DNA from 3 places in the Paenibacillus sp. FSL R5-0527 genome. Region 1 is predicted to be linked to each of the others. Evidence: riboswitches for the same ligand, from Rfam matches in the RefSeq annotation. Region 1 holds a riboswitch; each other region holds the start of a gene.

Region 1 (6,448 bases):
GATCATAATGCATTCCTCGACGTTCAGCGGAAAATAGATGGTCGGCGGGTGGTAGCCGAAGTCCAGCAGCCGCTTGGCGACGTCAAGCGTGCGGATGCCGTATTGGGCCAGCCCGCTGCCGGACATGACGAATTCGTGTTTGCACGGCTGATCCTCGTAAGGCATCTCGTAATAAGGAGCCAGGCGTTTCATCATATAGTTGGCGTTCAGCACGGCGTTTTCCGAAACCTGGCGGAGTCCCTCCGGGCCCAAGCTGCGGATATAGGCGTAAGCGCGGACGAGAATGCCGAAATTGCCGTAAAACGCTTTGACCCGGCCGATGGAGGCTGAGCCTTGTGTACCCGGCGAGTTGCCTTCGGGGGCTGGGCTGGGCGAGCCGACGAAGGCGGCAGAAGTCGGAGAGACGGACGGGCCGTCGGAACCAACTGAGCCAGCCGAGCCGGGCGAACCAGGCGCAATCGAACCAACCGAGCCAGGCGAACCAGGCGAACCAATTGAACCAACCGAGCCAGCCGATCCGGGCGAACCAGGCGCAATCGAACCAACCGAGCCAGGCGAACTAGGCGAACCAATTGAACCAACCGAGCCAGCCGAGCCGAGCGAACCAACCGAACCAACGGAACTAACCGAACCGGGCGGGTTTTCCGTGCCTACCAACGGGGCGAAGCCTGCCGCCCCCTCCGCACGCCGGCCGCGGATGGCGTAACGGCCGGATTCGTCCAGGACGACGGTCGGCTCGGGGAGAAAAGGCGCGAGCCGCTTTTTGACGCCGACCGGACCTGCGCCTGGACCGCCGCCGCCATGCGGCGTGCTCATCGTTTTGTGCAGGTTGAGGTGGACGACGTCAAAGCCCATGTCGCCGGGCCGCGTAATCCCCATAATGGCGTTCGAATTGGCGCCGTCATAGTACAGCAGGCCGCCGGCGGCATGGACGATTTCGGCGATCTGCACGATTTGCTGCTCGAACAGGCCAAGCGTGTTCGGGTTGGTGAGCATAAGGGCGGCGGTATCTTCGCCGACGGCCGCCCGCAGCGCGTCCAGATCGACCATGCCGCGCTGGTTCGAAGGGACGGTCACCGTCTCAAAGCCGGCGACCGCAGCGCTGGCCGGATTGGTGCCGTGCGAGGAGTCCGGCACGATCACTTTCGTCCGCTTCTCGCCGCGGCTTTCGTGATAGGCGCGGATCATCATCAGGCCCGTCCATTCCCCATGCGCTCCGGCGGCCGGCTGCAGGGTGACCTCGTCCATGCCGGTAATCCCGGCCAAATCCCGCTGCAGCCGGTACATCAGCTCCAGCGCGCCCTGCAGGCTTTCCTCCGGCTGATATGGATGAATTTTGGCGAAGCCGGGATAACGGGCCACATCCTCGTTGATTTTCGGGTTGTATTTCATCGTGCAGGAGCCAAGCGGATAAAACCCGTTATCAACGCCGAAATTGCGGCGGGACAAGGCGGTATAATGGCGCACGACATCGACCTCGTACACTTCCGGGAACGAAAGCCCCTCGCGGCGCAGCATTTCCGGCGGCACCAGCTCTTCCTTCGGCACGGCGGGGACGTCGCATTCCGGCAGGGAATAACCGATCCTTCCGGGCCGGCTGCGTTCGAAAATAAGCAATTCCTCCGGCTTGGTTTCATTTATTTCGCGCATATCGATTCCTCCATTACACTGACGAATTGGTCGATTTCCGCTTTGCTGCGTTTTTCGGTCACGGCGATCAGCACATGTCCGGCGAGTTCGGGGTAGCTGCGCCCCAGATCAAATCCGCCGATAAATCCGGCCTCGAGCAGCTTTTGCTGCAGCCGCTGCGGATCGGCGCCTTCCGGCAGCCGGATGACGAATTCATTAAAAACCGGGGCCGGAAAGGGGAGGCCTACGCCCGGGATGGAAGCCAGGCGTGTTTTGGCGTAATGCGCTTTTTGCAGGTTCAGCTCCGCGACCTCGGCCATGCCTTGTTTGCCCATCAGCGACATATACACAGACGCGGCGAGGGCGAGCAGCGCCTGGTTGGAGCAAATGTTGGAGGTCGCTTTTTCGCGGCGGATATGCTGCTCCCGGGCTTGCAGGGTCAGCACGAACCCGCGCTTGCCGTTACGGTCGGTCGTCTGCCCGACGATCCGCCCGGGCATCCGCCGCATGTAGCTGTCCGCCACGGCGAAAAATCCGCAGGTCGGGCCGCCAAAGGAAGGCGCGATGCCCAGCGGCTGCGCGTCGCCGACGACGATATCCGCGCCCAGCTTGCCCGGCGCTTCCAGCAGGCCCAGCGACAGCGGGTTGCAGCTGACGATCAAGAGGCCTCCGCGCGCATGGATCAGCTCGCCGATGGCGCGGATATCTTCGAGGGAACCGAAGAAATTCGGGTTTTGCACCAGCACGGCGGCGGTGTCTTCCGTGATAGCCGTCTCCAGCGCCTTACGGTCGGTAACGCCCGCTTCCCAGCCGACCTCCGCGATCTCCAGATTCAGGCCGCGCGCGTAAGTCGCCAGCACCTCGCGGGCATCGGGGTGAACGGTCCGGGCCACGACCAGCCGCTTGCGCCGGGTGGCGGCCGCAGCCAGCGAGCCGGCTTCAGCAAGTGCCGTCGCTCCGTCGTACATGCTGGCATTGGCCACCTTAAGACCGGTCAGCTCGCAGATGTAGGACTGGAACTCAAAGATCGCCTGCAGCTCGCCCTGGCTGATCTCCGGCTGGTACGGCGTATATGCGGTGTAAAATTCGGAGCGGGAAATGACGTGTTGGACGACGGAAGGAATATGATGATCGTAAATGCCCGCGCCGAGGAAGCTGGCGTAACGGTCGGTGTCGGCATTGCGCGCGGCGAGCGCGGACATGTGCCGGGTTAAGGCGTATTCGTCGAGCCGCGGCGAAACCGGCAGCGCGCCTTTAAAGCGGATCTCCTCGGGAATATCCTGAAACAGCGCTTCGAGCGAAGGCGCGCCGATCGCTTCCAGCATTTCGGCCCGGTCCTGTTCGGTCAGCGGCAAATAACGGTGTTTTATCATAAGTTTCTCGTACTCCTTTCACGGCTTGGCGGATGCGTTTCGGCGATAAAACGGCAGGGGGACGACTTTGGCTTTCAGCCGTTTGCCGCGGATTTCCACCTCGAGCACGGTGCCGGCCGCCGCGTGGGCGCCGGCGATCAGCGCCAGGCCGAGGTTTTTTTTGAACGTCGGCGATTGCGTGCCCGTGGTTACTTCACCGATGGGGTCCTCGGTGCCCGGCGCAAACACCGGATAATGCGCGCGCGGAATGCCCCGGTCGATCATCTCCAGACCGGCCAGCCGCCGCAGTACGCCTTCTTCATGCTGCCTGAGCAGCGCCTCGCGCCCGATAAACGGGCCGGAGTCCCACTTCACGAACCGGCCGAGGCCGGCTTCCAGCGGCGAAATGCTCGGCGACAGCTCCTGCCCGTAGAGGGGAAGGCCGGCTTCAAAGCGCAGCGTATCCCGGGCGCCGAGCCCCGCCGGCACGAGTCCGCGAGGCTCGCCGGCCCGCATCAGCGCGTCCCAAAGGGCCGGGGCGTCTTCCGCGGCAACATAAAGCTCGTACCCGTCCTCGCCGGTATAGCCGGTGCGCGAGAGCAGCGTTTTAATGCCGCAGACCCGGGCCGCGGGTTTAAACGTGAAGGGGCGCATAACGCTGGGATCATACCCTTCGCACAGGGGAGAGAGGATGGAGGCGGCCAGCGGTCCCTGCAGCGCCAGCAGCGCCGTGGCGGCGGAAACGTTGCAGAGACTGACGCCCTCGGCGGGCAGATGCCGGCGCAGCCATTCCCAATCCTTGGCGATGTTCGCGGCGTTGACGACAAGCATGTATTTGCCTTCGTCCCGTTTATACACCAGCAGATCGTCGACAACGCCCCCGTCCGGATAACAGAGCAGGGTGTATTGGGCTTTTCCCGGCCCCAGCAGGCTCACGTCGTTTGTCGTCATCCGCTGCAAAAAACTTCCCGCTCCGGGACCCTCGGCGTAAAACTCGCCCATATGCGATACGTCAAACAAGCCGGCCCGCTCGCGCACGGCCTCGTGTTCCTTCTGAATGCCGCTGAACTGCACCGGCAGCTCCCAGCCGCCGAAATCGATGCAGCGCACGCCTTCATACCGGGAGTAACAAGAGTATAGCGGCGTTCGTTGCAATAGGGGTTCTACGGGTTCGGACATTTCATCACCTCGTTTGGCCGCGGTGGGCCGTATTTTACCTGCACATATCATGAAAAAATAAAAAGACAGGCCAAGAAATTCCGACCGGCAAACGAATCGGATATTCCCGGGCTCTGTCCTTTGTACCTGAGAGTTACCCTGCGGCAAAACACCGGTCATCTTGCGCTCCGGCATTTTTGAAAAAGCAGGTTTCCCCTTGGGTGATCCGCCTTCTGTCGATAAAGACGAATTCTCTCCAGAGACGCGTCCGGCAGAGGTCCTTTTGCCTGAGAGATTCACCGCTTCCGCAACGGCTTGCTCCTTCGGCGTTACAATTGCCTGGAATTGTAATCTCTCCCTCTGCCTTCAACCGCTGATTACATCTACATTAATACTCAAAACCGCGAAATATGTCAATAAACTTATCATGAAAATATAAAAAATATTTTATTTTTGTATTATGCAACGCTTTCATTTTTTGAATCTATAAATTATGTTAGTAATATTGACACTACAGCTAGGTTTGGAATAATCTGAACGAGAAAGATCCGGAAGAGGAGGAATACGCATGTCTGCCAATATTAGGGGAAATCTGTGGTATAGCGATGAACATGAATGGGTGCTGGATTTGGGGGACGGAACGGTAAAAATCGGCATTTCCGACGTGGCTCAGCATCGCTTGGGCGATATTGTATTTGTGGAGCTGCCGGACCTTGGAACGGAAGTGGAAGCGCAGGACGGCATCGGCACGATCGAATCGGTCAAAACGGTGGCGGATTTGTTTACGCCGGTCAGCGGAACGGTACTGGAGATCAACACGGAGTTGGAAACGGCGCCCGAGCTGGTGAACGAGGAACCTTACGATGGGGGATGGATGGTGCGGATTCAGCTTCGGGAAGACCCCGCCGCCGCTTTTTCCAAGTTGATGGATGCCAAAGCTTATGCGGAGTTTCTTGAAAGATAAAGGCCTGTGATAGGCAAAAAAACCTCGCGGCAGCGATGAGGATTCGGCTTGCTTATCGCATTGCCTCTTTTTGCTTCGCTGGCCGCAAGGTTGCTCGGTGCGATCATTTGCGTTTGGGAGGGAGCAGGAGGGAGCGGTACAACGCTTCGAACATAAATTCGAAGGCCTCCAGACGGGATACGGCATCGAACGCGGTGGAGCCCCAGGCGTAGATGCCGTGGCCCCGCAGCAACAAGCCGGGAACCCGGGTGTCGAGCGCGGCGGGAATCCGCCTTTCCATTTCGGCGATGTCGGCGTAATTCGGCACGACCGGGATGCGTACAGCGGCGTCCTCCTCCCAGATGCCCAGCGCTTTGATCAGCTCGTTGCCCTGCAATGGAACGAATCCTTCGTCGCCGAAATATTCGCTGAGCACATTGTTAAATACGGTGTGCACGTGGAGAATCGCGCCGCAGCCGGTCATCCGGTAGATCTTCGCGTGGACCGGCGCATCTTCGCCGGGCGTCAGCTTCGTAGCTTCGCTTGGCGTTCCGGCGGCGTCCACAAACAGGAACTCCTCGGCCGGAAGGTTCGTCCGGCCTTTCATGCCCGACGTCACCGCAAAATGATAATTGCCCGGCGCAAAGCTTCCGACCCGGACGGACAAGCTGCCGCTCATGGCCGGAAGCCAGCCGCGGGCGGCAAGCTGCTCCTTGACGCCGCGCAGTTCGCTGAGCGCAGCTTGTTTTTCCTCCAACGGAATGTCCGAAAAATTCATCCAGGCCGTCCTCCTTCGTGCTTCATCCAGAATTTTGGCTTACAAAAGCGACTTTCGAACCGCCTCGCCCATTTCCAAAGACCGCTCGGCGGCGCGGTGCACCGCGGCTTTCACGTTCGGCCGGAACCCGCCCGCTTCGAGCACCTCCAGCGCCGCCTGGGTCGAGCCGTTCGGCGAAGTGATGTCGGCCCGGAGCTTGGCCGGATTTTCGCCGGTTTCCGCCATCATCAGGGCGGCGCCAAGCACGGTTTGCACCGTTAGCTCTCGCGCCTGCTCGGACGTTAGGCCGCCTTCCATGCCCGCTTCGATCATCGCTTCCATCATGTAATAAATATATGCGGGGCCGCTCCCGGAAACACCGGTCAGGATTTCCATCCGTTCCTCCGGAATCACGCTCACCATGCCGACCGCTTGAAACATGGACAAGACCTGCGCTTTTTGCTCCTCCGACATTTCGGCGGAGAAGGAGATCCCGGTGGCGCCGCGGCCGATGGAGCAGGACGTGTTCGGCATCGTCCGGGCGACCGGGATGTTGCCGCCGAGCAGCGCCTGGATCGTCGCAATCGACAGACCGGCGATCAGGGAGAC
Region 2 (6,448 bases), 2.7 Mb from region 1:
GCATATTCGTCCAGGCTGTAGTATACGGGGCTCCACTGCTTGCCGTTCGTGCTGTGCGAAAATCTGCCCAGCTGGGCCCAGGTCGCGCCGCCGTCGGAGCTGGCTTCCACGTATCCGAAATCATAGCTACTTTCGATTTCAAACCAGTGGTCGAATGCCAGCGTGGCATTGTCCACCCCGCTCAGATCGATGGCTGGGGACACGAGCGAGTAATCCGCTCCATTCGCGTAGGTATCGTCAAGATCCGTGCCCCAGACGTTCGGGGGAGATACGGCGCTGCTCGGGCCGGGGGCGGACGGTGTGCCGCGTTCCCATTCGTCCTGCGTGCCGCTGTGGGTCCAGCCGCCGTCGTCGACGCCGTCAAAATCGTCGCTGAACAGGCTGACCGGACGTTCGATCGTCAGGGCGATTTCATTTGATTTTTCGCTTTCGTTGCCGCTGTAATCGATTGCGGCGACGGCGTAGTAATACGTGGCGCCGGTCGCGGTGGAAGCGTCCGTATAAGCCGTTTCCGCCGTCGTGGCGATCGCTTCGTAGCCCGTTCCCGAAGCTTCGGAGCGATACACGGTGTATTCCTTCACGTCTTCATCGGCCGGGGCGGACCAGGAAAGCTCCGCGCTGCCGACGAAATTGACGGAACCGCTAAGCCCGCCGGGAGCCGCCGGAGCCACGTCGTCCGGAGCTTGCAGCGACAGGTCGTCAAGATACCAGCCGGCTTTTTGTACCGAACCGTCGGACGTTAAATTGAATTGCAGATAAACCTGCTGGCCGGCATAGGGGCGAAGGTCGATATATTGCGTCTTCCAGCCGCCGCTCGTTCCCGTAAATTCGGCCACCGGCGCGAAAGCGTAATCGCTCTCCTCGGAAGCGATATACACCGTGCCGTAATCCCGGTTGTTTTCAAGATCGTACCAATGTTTAAAAGAAAGCAGCGCCCCTTCCGGGCTTCCGGTCAGATCGATCGGAGGCGCCAGCAGGTAGGAGTTGGCGTTCGCGGAATAGGTGCCGCTCAGGTTCGTGGCGTACACTTTTTCCCCCGAATAGGCGCTGCCCGGGCCGCTGACCGGCGCTCCCCAGGCCCATGTGTTTCCCGTTCCGCCGGAGGCGTACCCGATCACACCGGACTCAAAATCCTGCTCGTATCCGGGCTGAATCCCGGCCGACACGGTCACGGAATACGGGGCGGTGTCAAAGCCGTTGCCCCCGTAATCGCTGACCCTGATGTAATATTCAAGCCCCGCGGTTCCGACCAGGAAGGACGGGACGGTGGCTTCATAGACGCCGTCCTGGCTCGTTCCCGACACGCGCTTCGCAGGCAGGTATAAATAATGCTCGGTTCCCGCCTCCCGGGCGTAAAATTCAACCGAAGTCACGGCGACATTATCGGCCGCATGGGCGGTTAACGTTACGTCGAAACCTTCATATATTAAAGAAGGCGGAGTATGCTCCAGCACCGGTTCTTCGAAATCGTCGCCGGCGGTTGCGACCCGGCCGGACACCGTTCCGACCCCTTCGAGCACGGAACCGACGGCGTCCAGCGCGTTGACGATGCCATGGCCGTATCCGTTGTTCGGCGTGTTCGGGAACTGGCTGTCCGTGCGCGGCGTCGCCGTGCCGGTGAGGACTTCTTCGAGCTGGTCGACCGTCAGCGAATGGTTGGCCTGCAGCAGCAGCGCGGCGATCGCGGTCGTATGCGGGCCGGCCATCGAGGTGCCGTTCCAGCCGCCTTCATAACCGCCGCCGGGTACGGAGGAGCGGATGTTGACGCCCGGCGCGGATACCTCCGGCTTGATCTCGCCGTAAGGCGAGGGGCCAAGCAGGGAGAAATCGGCCAGGTTGCGGTTGATGTCCGTCGCCCCTGTGGCGAATGCCTCCGGATAGTTGGCCGGATTGGCGACGGAACCGGGACCGCCCGGATTGGTGAGAGTCGTATTTCCGGCCGAAAATTCGGGGAAGATCTGGGCGTCCCGCCAGGCTTGCACGATCGGGCGGAACCATTCGTCCACCCCCGAGCCCCCGCCCCACGAGTTGTTGACGACGTCGGGAGCCAGTTCGGGATGGAGATTCCCCTGCGCATCCACTGGAGCGAGCAGCCATTGCCCGCCGTCCAGGATAATGGCGTCGGTGGTCGACGGGTTGAAAATGCGCACCGCGATCCATTTTGCCCCGGGCGCTACGCCGATTTGGTTCGAGCCGTCCGGCTCCGATCCGACCATCGTGCCCATCGTGTGGGTGCCGTGCCCGTCGGCGTCCGCCGGGAGCGTGGCGTGGCTGTGCGGATCGTACCAGTTCAGCTCGGGGTTGACGATGTTTCCGGCGGCGTCAAACCCGCGCCACTTAGCGCGTAAAGCCGGGTGGGTGTATTCCACGCCGCTGTCGAGATTGGCGACGACGATCCCCGTCCCGTCGATGCCTTGGGCCCACACCTCGGGGGCGTTGACCTGGGCGATGTTCCATTCGACGCTGCTCGGCTTGACGGCTGCCGCTCCGGCGTGATCGGCCGCGGCATCCTTGACGGATGTTCCTTGACCGGCCGCCGCCTCCTGTTTGTCGATTTCCACCTTATCCAGAAACCGCTCTTCGTTGGGCAGAATCTTTTCTACCTCTGGAAACAGGGCGATTTGGTCAAGCACTTCTTTTGTACTTGTCACCGCCATGGCGTTTACGATAAAGTAGCTTTTGTAATCCTTAACCTCTCCGGACTTTTGCTCCTGCCTCAAATAGTTTTCCAGGCTGAATTGGGTGCGGGAAGCCGTTTCGCGCAGGGCGCTGATGACGGAGGTCCGGGCCGACAGCTTGGCGGCCGAAGGCGTCGCTTTTTGGGTTGCGGCTTTTTGCAGGGCCAGCTTGGAAACGGAGGCCGTATCGGTCTGTTCTTTTAATTTGACAAGATAAGTCACGTAATCGTCCTGCTTGAACTGCGTCGTGAGCTTGTCATCGATCTTGGCTTCGGCAATTTGCGGCGAGCTGGATTTTAAACTGGTGCTGGCCGCAGCGCCGGCGTTTTCGGCATAGGTCGCAGGAACAAAAGTAAGCACAAGGAGGATCGACATACCGAGTGAGAAATTTTTACGGAATCTTTTGAATCGGATCAACTTCTTCACTCCCTCTTCTAGGTTAATGGTTCCTTTGGAACATCCTCTTGTGGCAGCCCGGAGAATTGCCGGCTGTCAGTTAAAACCGGAGACGACCTGAGAGACTTGCGAAAAAAAGACGGACATTTATCGTAATTCCAAGCATCACCTCCTTTCATGGGAGAAAAGTTAACACTAGTTGCCGTTGAGTTGAGAAAGAGAGCCGCTTCGGGCAGCGGGGAGCAAACGCTTGGCGGTCGGGCCCGGTTTATACGGCAAGCCGGATTAGAACATAACCAAAACGTGAAGCGGAAAACAGTGAGGTATCGGCGATAAATTCAAGCCTTCGTTGAACTACCGATGGGGTTAAGGTCGGTTGAATTATAAATTCGATAGGAAAAGTAGGTTATTTTCAATAAAAAATAAAAATAGGTAAATACTGGCTTGTTTTGAAAATAGTATATCTATGAAAATGAAAATGCACAAGTAGAATTTTATGAAAATATACATATACTCATAGAAAAATAGGAATATTTTACTATATTATTTGGCATCTAGCTGAATTTGTATGTTAGCTATATTGACATATGGTGCTTTTCGTTTTACATTAATTACAAAATGATATCGCGCGAATGAGGGTCATGGGAGAGTCCGCTTTGGAGGCGGCACCGAAGGAGCAAATAGCCGGCCATGCGGGGCGGCTTTGAATCTCTCAGGTACAAGGACCATGGCCTGACGCGACTCTGGAGAGAGCGAAAGCCACCCAAGGGGTACGTGGTTCCGGCCAACGGAAGCATCAAACTCTCAGGTAACGGGGACAGAGAGAAGGCAGCAAGCCTTTTTTCTGTCCTTTGTGGTGCTTGGAGGCAAGTATCGGCTTCCTTATATCGCTGGAAAAACTGCCGCTAAACGCGGTCTGCCGTCCTTGAATATACGTCGATATACGTTTTTCTTATCATGAAGTTGGTACATAGCAGCATACTCGGCATCGAATCTTGAATTCAGCCTGGCCCAAGCCTTCGCTTCGGTGCTGAAAACCGACCTTTTTGAACACGTACTAATAGGGAAAGCTGAAAGTAAGATTTTTGCGAAATGGTGAAAACAAAGATATGGGGAACGGGGAAGATGACCATGCGGTTTAAAAATGTATTTTCGATTATTGGTCCGGCGATGATTGGACCGTCCAGCTCCCATACCGCGGGGGCGGTACGGATCGGGCGTTTTGCGCGGCAGCTGTTGGAAGAGGTGCCCGCCGAAGCGCATATCTGCTTCTACGGATCGTTTGCGGAAACGTATCAGGGGCATGGCACGGATCTGGCCGTCGCCGGCGGGATATTGGATTATCGCACGGATGACGAGCGCATCCGGGAGTCGCTGCAAATCGCGGAAGAAACGGGGATAAAGCTTGACTTTACGACCGGCGTTCAGCCGGGGGTCCATCCCAATACGGTAAAAATCGCACTGGCCGGCGAAAACCGCAAGGTCGAGGTGACGGGCGCGTCGATCGGCGGCGGGAACATTGCGATCCAGGGCATCAACGGGTTTGAGGTCAAGTGTTCGGGCGAGCTGCCGACGCTTGTGATCGAGCATGCCGACCGCCAGGGCATGTTGGCCGGCATCACGGCGCTGTTCAGCCGGGCGGACGTGAACATCGGCTATATCATAACCGACCGGAAGGGCAGGACCGAAGAAGCCTTGACCGTCGTCGAGGCGGATGGGGCGATTCCGGGCGCGCTCATCGAAGCGGTCGAAAAGCTTCCGCACGTGAGCCGGACGGCTTACATCGATTTAACGTAAAGCGTTTGACATCAAAGTGAAGGGGTAGATAAACATGCGTTTTCGGAATTTGCGGGAGCTCGTCGTTTTGTGCGATAAGGAGGCCCTGACGATTTCGCAGGTGATGCTGCAGGATCAGGCGGCGGAAAGCGGCCAGAGCGAAGCGGAAATCATGGCGGCGATGGCTGAGTATTATCAAATTATGAAGGAAGCGGTACGCCGAGGATTGACGGAGGAAATTACCTCGACGAGCGGGCTGACGGGCGGCGATGCCAAAAGGGTGAACGAATACCGCGGCAGCGGGGAGCCCGCCGCGGGGGACATCGCCTGTCAGGCCATGGCTTACGCTTTGGCGGTCTCCGAGGTCAACGCCTCGATGGGGCGGATCGTGGCCACTCCGACGGCCGGCTCCTGCGGTATCATCCCGGGGGTGTTCGTCAGCGCGCAGGAACGTTTTGGCTGGGAGGATGAGCATCTGGTGCGAGGTTTGTTCTGCGCCGGGGCGATCGGGTACGTCATCGCCAACAACTCGTTTATCTCCGGCGCGGAAGGCGGATGCCAGGCGGAAATCGGCTCGGCGATCGGCATGGCGGCGGGCGCGATGGTCGAGCTGCGCGGGGGAACGCCGGAGCAGGCGGTGCACGCCGTCGGTCTGGCGTTGAAAAATACGCTGGGCCTGATCTGCGATCCGGTCGGCGGTCTGGTTGAAATCCCCTGCATCGTCCGCAACGGCTTCGGGGCGGTCAATGCGCTGGCGGCCGCGGATATGGCGCTTGCCGGCGTGCGCAGCGCGATTCCGTCCGACGAAGTCATCGACGTCATGCTGGAGGTCGGCTCCGCGATGCCCAGCCGGCATCGGGAAACGGCCCAGGGCGGCCTGGCCCAAACGCCGACCGGCCGCAAAATCATGAAAGAGCTGCGAAACCGGAAAAAATAAGCAAGCAGAGTCCCGCCCTTTGTACGATAGGGCCGGGACTTTTTTGGTTGAGGTGTCCGTTACGGGAAGACTAGCCATTGAGGCGCTTTCGCAGCTAAACGTACGATAAAAACCAGGCGCCGCCAGGGGCCTGGTTTTTATCAAGTTAAATAACGTTATTCAGTCTCTTTATTATCCGGCAGCGCGATGTTCACCGGCAGAGTCGGGCGCTAACAGCCGGCTACAGCCAACAATTGATCTTAAAGCCTTGAAAATAGCGGAATAAATTCCCTCTATTTCTCTCAAATGGATGGATATCGCCGAAATAAAAAGAGTAATAACGCGCTAAAATCAACAACCAAATATTAATCAATAAAAAGCGAAAACGAGCAATAAAAAAACGCTCAACACGGAACGAGAAAAATTTTTAAAGGTTTTTTGCAAAAAATACCTTGCCATCCGTCTGTGGAAGGAGTAAAGTAAAAATCGACCAATTGACTATATTCTTATTTTGGTCAATCAGTCATTTTCGCGAGGGGAGGTGCTATGGGGATTGGCTCAAATCAACCGTCGGGAAATGGTGATTGAAGCCGCCGTGAAATGTTTTTCGCTGTTCGGCTATAAGGCGACGACGATGGATCAAGTGGCCAAAATCGCCAATGTAGCCAAGGGGACTATATAT
Region 3 (6,448 bases), 4.6 Mb from region 1:
ACAAACCATCCAAGGCGGGTAATGCCTAACGGACATTCGCCGTAGGATTTTAAGTCCTACGGCTTTTCTCATGTCTTAAACCCTACCCACAAAGTTGAAATATACATCACATAAATACACGGGCTTATTTCGTCCAGCTCTCAATCACTTTCACGCTGTCGCCGTCCTCCGCGAAGTGCAGGAACTGCATCACGTCACCGGCAGTCTTTTCGCCGGTCGTTGCGTCCTGATTGGTGATTCTGTAATGAATGGCCGCCCAATCTCCGCTGATTAGCATATTATCGAAGCTAATACGCTTTACATCGGTCGATTCAGCAGCGTTCTTTACGGAAGCCTTGTATTCCTCAAGGGTCATGGTTTCATCATTCGTATGGTACTGCAGGTTGCTGTCATAAAAGGTATCTGCCCCTACCGACCAAGCATCAAAGCCCTGATTCCAATTTTCAAAATCGTTCAATATGGCATTTTGAATCTTCTTAGCCATATCGTTTTCGATCGGCGTGGGATAGGTAACAGGATACTTGGCTTCAAGATCCGTTGTATCAGGGATCTTCGCATTGACGATGGCATCCAATGCAGCCTGCTGTGCCGCTTTCGCCTGGTCGGTCTGGAAACTTGTCAAACCGTCAAAATCTGCGCCCTTTGTTCCGGCCCAGCCTTCCACAACCCGAGTGCCCAGTTCATCTCCATAGTCCTTGAAGTGGACAAACTCCATCACGCTTCCGTCCGAAGTTTTTTTGGTCTGTCTGTTGGTCGTTGAAATGTCGTATCGAATCGCAGCCCAGTCACCGGAGATGATCATATTATTGAAGTTGCCCATCTGAATATCGCTGGACTGCAGCGTCGCATTCATGGAATCCTGATATTCCTTCAAGGTGAGCTTCACACCGTGTACGTTATAAAGGGAATCCTCAGTATACAGAATATCGCCCCAGGTTTCCCAGGCATCATAGCCTCTGTTCCAGTTTTCAAACCCGTTCAGCAGTCTATTCTGAATGTTCTTCCCCATTTCCGTGTCGATGGGGGTGGGATTGATGATTGGGAAAACAGCCGCAAGTTCTTCCGTGTTATCGTAGGAATCAGAAATACTGACTACGGGTTCAACCGAGCTGGAATTTGCTGTATCTTCAGCATGGCCTGAATCCGTAGTGGCTCCACACCCCGCAGCAATCATCCCGATGGCCAAGGCTGTCATGCTCGCCATCAACATCTTTTTCATATTCTTTTTCATGTTCTCAATCTCCTTCTGTGTTATCGTTGTTAGGATTACTGTGTGTATGAGCATATCTTAATGGGCGAAGGTTGAGCGAAAGTAAAAAGAAGTCATAATTCATATGAAAGCAAAAAAGAAGCGCAAACCGCACCGGAGTCCGATTTGCGCTTTTTATTGTATTTCATACGTTAGACGGGTAACGTGATAATAAAGGTGCTACCTTCTTGAGGTTTACTTTCCACGCAAATTTCACCGCCACACAGGGAAATGATGCGGAAAACAATGGAAAGGCCGATGCCGTTGCCCCGTACAGCGGAGGTCGTGTCGTGCTGATAATATTTCTCAAAGATATGCGCGGCGGTTTCTTCGTCCATGCCCACACCGCTGTCGGAAAATTTAAGCGTAAGCTGATCTGAGGTGCATTTGGCGGAAATTTTGATTTCTCCGTGTTCAGGGGTGAATTTGATGGCGTTGCTAAGCAGATTGATCCATACCTGTTCCATCAGTTCCGCATTGCCCACATAAGATATATCGTCAACATCCAGCTCCAGCTCAATCTTCTTCTGTTCGATTTTCGGAAGCAGCAGGATTGCACACCGTTTTATTTGCTCGGATAAATCGTATGCTTCTTTTTCGGTGATGATTTCACAGGCTTCGACCTTGGAAAGCAGAAGCGTGTTCTGCGATAGTGTGGACAAACGAAGGGATTCATCGGCAATGACCCGAAGATACTGAATCCGTTCCGGGCTCTCAATGCCGTCTCCTGTGTCAATAAGGTATTGGGCAAACCCGGAGATTGAAGTAATCGGCGTTTTGAATTCATGGGAAAACTCGTTGACAAAGTTTTGCATCTCTGCCTTCGTGTTTTTCAGTTCTGCCGTCATGCGATTAAATCCATCATAGATGGGTGCATATTCTTCCGCCTTTCTGCTGTCTAACCGCACCTCCAGATTGCCGTCGGATACTTCTTTTATTCCAATCAACAGATCACCCATTTTCCGGCGGACGGATCGTAGCGTAAAAAGTGTTCCCAAACCGACAACAATAATCATAAGCGGAATGATAGCCAGCATGGAAAGAGCGTTCTCCCTGTTCATGCCCAGCCAGTATGTAGCGATAAGCCCATAGGCCATCACTGCGCCGATAACTACGATTGCGTCTGCAATGAAAACCCACCGGAATTGAACCAGCTTAAAGATCGCGTCTTGATTATATCGTTTCATGGCCGCCTCCCATCTTATGGATGACCGCTTTATATCCAAGTCCCCGAATGGATATCAGGTCGAATTCTTTGCACATCGAAAACTTGTTGCGCAGACGGCTGATGTAGGTTTTGATGGTATCGTACTCTGTCTCGGAGTCGTAACCCCAAATCTCGTCCATCAACTGCTGCTTGGTGAATACGACATTGGGATAGGAGAGAAACTTGTACAGCAGGTCAAATTCCTTGTTTGTCAGCGGAATTGTTTCTTCGTTATATTGGGCGGAAAAGGTGTTCTGCTCCATGGAGAAGCCGCCGATCACAATGCGCTTTTCGTTGGCAATCTGTGCTCGCCGCAGCAGTGCCTCAATACGCCAAATCAGTTCCTCATAGTCGATGGGCTTTGTCATGTAATCATCCACGCCCGAGGCAAATCCCTCCTTTTTGTGGGAAAAGGCGTTCATGGCCGTCAGCATGATGACAGGCGTCATATCGTCGCTATCCCGCAGGGTGCGCACCAGTTCATAACCGTTCATGTTCGGCATTTGAATATCCACCACGAGCAGATCCATATGTTCGCGATCGAGAACTTCCAACGCTTCTTGGCCATCAGCAGCTTCTTTGATTTTATATAGTGGGCTGAGTTTCGCTTTCGTCAAAAGACGCAACATCTGGTCATCTTCAACGATAAGAATGGTGACCATACATTCCCTCCTTTCAGAGTTATTTTAAAGTATATCTGCGAAGGGTTGAACGGAAGTAAATAGAGTAAATCATCAATGAGTGTGATGATTTGTGAGCTATGGTTTTAAACGTTTGAGGTATATTTGTCCGCATTTTATTATACCGTATTTTGCACTATCTAAACTGATAAGGCCCTCGTATGATTTGTGTTCGGGATAACCCTTCGCTCGGTTAAATGAATAAAGTTATCCGTTACGTTTACCGTTACAGACAGCCCGGGGAAACACTGCCGTAATCAAACCTGGGCGAATGGGAATTATCTCGTTGACAAAATTTTTCACTGCGAGTAATATTGAAAAATATTTAAATGGGTTGTTACAATAAAAATTAAATAGTTGGCAAGCTATGATTGCTATGGATCGTACTATAGCAGGAGCAGCTTCTGGAGAGACCGCGGGATTCCGCGGCGCCGAAGGGTTCACAATCTCAGGCAAAAGGACAGAAGAGTACTGAATATCTATTTGTTATTTCGAAAATAGTTAATAACAAGTCTATTTAGTTATTCTTATGACCGGGAGATTGGAGCGCATCCAGTCTCTTTTTTTATTGGATTTAATCCATTGTTCAACTTTTCACGTTAAGGAGGAGTTTGGTTTGGCACAACAAGAATTAAAGAGGGATTTAGAAAATCGGCATGTTCAACTGATTGCCATTGGCGGCACCATTGGTACCGGATTGTTTCTCGGATCGGGCAAAGCCATTCAACTGGCGGGTCCGTCCATTATCTTTGCTTATTTCATCGTGGGGATCGCCGTGTTTTTTGTGATGAGGGCGCTGGGAGAACTCCTGTTGTCCAAAGCCGGATATCAATCTTTTACGGACATTGCCGAAGACTATCTTGGACCGCGGGCCGCGTTTATAACCGGATGGACCTATTGGTTTTGCTGGATCATGACGGCTATGGCCGATGTGATCGCGGTTGGGGTGTATGTACAATATTGGTTTGATATCCCGCAATGGGTGCCTGAAATTATCTGCTTAGTTGTTTTATTAGGACTTAATCTGTTAACCGTAAAAAATTTTGGCGAATTGGAGTTTTGGTTTGCCTTAATTAAGGTAGTGACGATTCTCGCATTAATTGCCATTGGGGTCGTCTTGCTGGTGATTGGATTCAAAACGGATACGGGAATGGTTACGGTCAAAAATATTTGGGGACATGGCGGCATATTTCCAAACGGAGTTCCCGGGTTCTTGCTTTCCTTCCAAATGGTTGTGTTTGCCTTTGTTGGTGTGGAGTTGGTGGGGGTATCGGCCGCGGAAACATCCAACCCGGAAAAAAATATCCCCTCGGCGATTAATAAAATTCCGCTTAGAATTTTATTCTTCTACGTCGGCGCGATTATTGCCCTATTGTGCATCAATCCCTGGACGGAGCTAAGCCCGTCAGAAAGCCCTTTTGTTAAAACGTTTAGTTTGGTCGGGATTCCGATTGCCGCGGGAATTATTAACTTTGTCGTATTAACTTCAGCCGCTTCCGCTTGTAATAGCGGGATGTTTTCAACCAGCCGAATTTTATACAATTTGAGTAAGAATAACCAGGCTTCATCCCATTTTGCCAAGCTGAATAAAAACCATGTGCCCAGAAACGGGTTATTGATCTCCACGCTTGTCCTATCCGGGGGAGCTCTTTTGAGCAAGCTTATTCCGGAGCAAGCGTTTGGCGTCGTCACCACCATTAGCGCCATTTGTTTTATTTGGGTCTGGGGTGTGGTTCTTGTTTGTCACATCAAGTATAAAAAGACGCAGCCAGAGTTGCAGGCAAAATCGAAATTTAAAGCTCCGTTTACCCCCTTTGTTAATTATGCAGTTCTGACGTTGTTTGCTATAATTCTTATAATTATGCTGGTTGCCAAAGAAACACGCATGGCCTTATTATTGACGCCGCTGTGGTTTATTCTGCTGTTTGCTTTGTATTATTCGAATCGAAGAAAAGCGGGTAAATAATCTTAAACAGTGTCATTCCAGAATCATTAATCATTGGGGAGAACAACATGAAGACGATCACGGTGCAAAGTCTTGCGAATATGTTTCATATGGAAGTGCTTGCCGGGGCGGGCCGTATGGACCGTGTGATTACCCGTCCGCGGGCGCACAGACCCGGGCTGGAGTTTGTGGGGTATTTTGATTTTTTCCCCATGGAGCGGGTGCAAGTGCTTGGCCGTAAGGAAGTTAACTATCTACTGACATTATCTATTGAGGAACGCAAGCTGCATATCGGCAACATCGTCAAATATCATCCGCCCTGCTTTATTGTGACGTCAGGACAGCAGGAGATCCCGTATCTGACCTTGTTCTGCGATCAGGAGGGGATTCCGCTGCTAAGGACGGAGGAGACGACAACGGAGTTTATCGCCAAGCTGGACAGCTATTTGGTCAAAGCGCTTGCGCCGGAGATATCGATCCATGGGGTATGCGTGAATGTATCGGGCATTGGCGTCTTGCTCCGCGGCAAATCCGGGATCGGCAAAAGCGAAACCGCCCACACGCTCATCAGAAGGGGCCACCGGTTCGTTGCGGACGATATTGTGGTGCTGAAGAAGCTGGGGCCAACGACTTTGCTCGGAACGCATAACGAAACCACGCGCGAATTCCTTGCGCTGCGCAGCATCGGCCTGATTAATGTCGTACGCCAATACGGGCGTAGGGCTTTTCAGGACGAGACGCGGATTGTACTCGACATTGAATTGGCTTCATGGCGGGAGAATGCTCTGAACAATGAGCTGGAACGGGAACCTCAATTCACGGAATATCTCGGCGTCAAGATTCCGCATATCGAGGTCCAGCTCCAGCCGGGACGAGATGTGGCCGGTCTGATTGAGGCGGCGGCCAACAATTGGTATCTCAAGCAGCTCGGCTATAGTGCCGCCGAAGAGTTCATGCAGCGGATCGAAAACAAAATGCAGTAAGTGCGGTTGGATTACAAATAGATACTTCTTGTGCTCAGTATCGTCCCCATAAAATAGAGAAACTTTAGGGTCCTATTTTCCGAATTTGAGCCTATTCATCACGATAGGGGAACTATTGGGTCTTATTTTTCGATGAACACGTCGAAAGGCGGCCTTTCGCTACTAAATCGTGGGAATAGCGCCATAAAATTCCTTTATTATACGCAACATGGGGGATATCGGCTGAAATAACGCCTTTTTTTTTCCTTTATGTTGTCACCCGAGATCGGCCGTCTCTATTCATTACCATGATACCGCCCTTTGGGCACTACCAACGGAGAGCCCGAAATGGGATCTTGTATCACCGTGCAATCGAGCCCAAAAATGTCTTTTACCAATGTGGTT

Evidence for each region. A riboswitch is a leader RNA that binds a small molecule or an ion and turns the genes downstream of it on or off. The one in region 1 is predicted to bind glycine.
Region 2: it holds a riboswitch for glycine, as region 1 does, so the genes downstream of both, sdaAB (L-serine ammonia-lyase, iron-sulfur-dependent subunit beta) here and gcvT (glycine cleavage system aminomethyltransferase GcvT) in region 1, are expected to answer to the same signal.
Region 3: it holds a riboswitch for glycine, as region 1 does, so the genes downstream of both, NYE69_RS02115 (amino acid permease) here and gcvT (glycine cleavage system aminomethyltransferase GcvT) in region 1, are expected to answer to the same signal.

The regions. Positions count from the first base shown of each region.
Region 1 covers NZ_JBBOYI010000001.1:5,049,873-5,056,320, reverse strand. Annotated here, with positions in the region: gene gcvPB (aminomethyl-transferring glycine dehydrogenase subunit GcvPB) at 1-1,650, opposite strand, end outside; gene gcvPA (aminomethyl-transferring glycine dehydrogenase subunit GcvPA) at 1,638-3,002, opposite strand; gene gcvT (glycine cleavage system aminomethyltransferase GcvT) at 3,021-4,160, opposite strand; glycine riboswitch at 4,272-4,401, opposite strand; glycine riboswitch at 4,405-4,509, opposite strand; gene gcvH (glycine cleavage system protein GcvH) at 4,708-5,103, shown strand; gene mtnB (methylthioribulose 1-phosphate dehydratase) at 5,207-5,860, opposite strand; gene proC (pyrroline-5-carboxylate reductase) at 5,900-6,448, opposite strand, start outside.
Region 2 covers NZ_JBBOYI010000001.1:2,307,024-2,313,471, forward strand. Annotated here, with positions in the region: gene NYE69_RS10110 (S8 family serine peptidase) at 1-3,095, opposite strand, end outside; glycine riboswitch at 3,707-3,812, shown strand; gene sdaAB (L-serine ammonia-lyase, iron-sulfur-dependent subunit beta) at 4,206-4,871, shown strand; gene sdaAA (L-serine ammonia-lyase, iron-sulfur-dependent, subunit alpha) at 4,906-5,787, shown strand; gene NYE69_RS10125 (TetR/AcrR family transcriptional regulator) at 6,320-6,448, shown strand, end outside.
Region 3 covers NZ_JBBOYI010000001.1:460,601-467,048, reverse strand. Annotated here, with positions in the region: gene NYE69_RS02135 (TerC family protein) at 1-29, shown strand, start outside; gene NYE69_RS02130 (nuclear transport factor 2 family protein) at 125-1,231, opposite strand; gene NYE69_RS02125 (HAMP domain-containing sensor histidine kinase) at 1,402-2,436, opposite strand; gene NYE69_RS02120 (response regulator transcription factor) at 2,423-3,118, opposite strand; glycine riboswitch at 3,531-3,610, shown strand; gene NYE69_RS02115 (amino acid permease) at 3,753-5,102, shown strand; gene hprK (HPr(Ser) kinase/phosphatase) at 5,150-6,064, shown strand; gene NYE69_RS02105 (ABC transporter ATP-binding protein) at 6,340-6,448, opposite strand, start outside.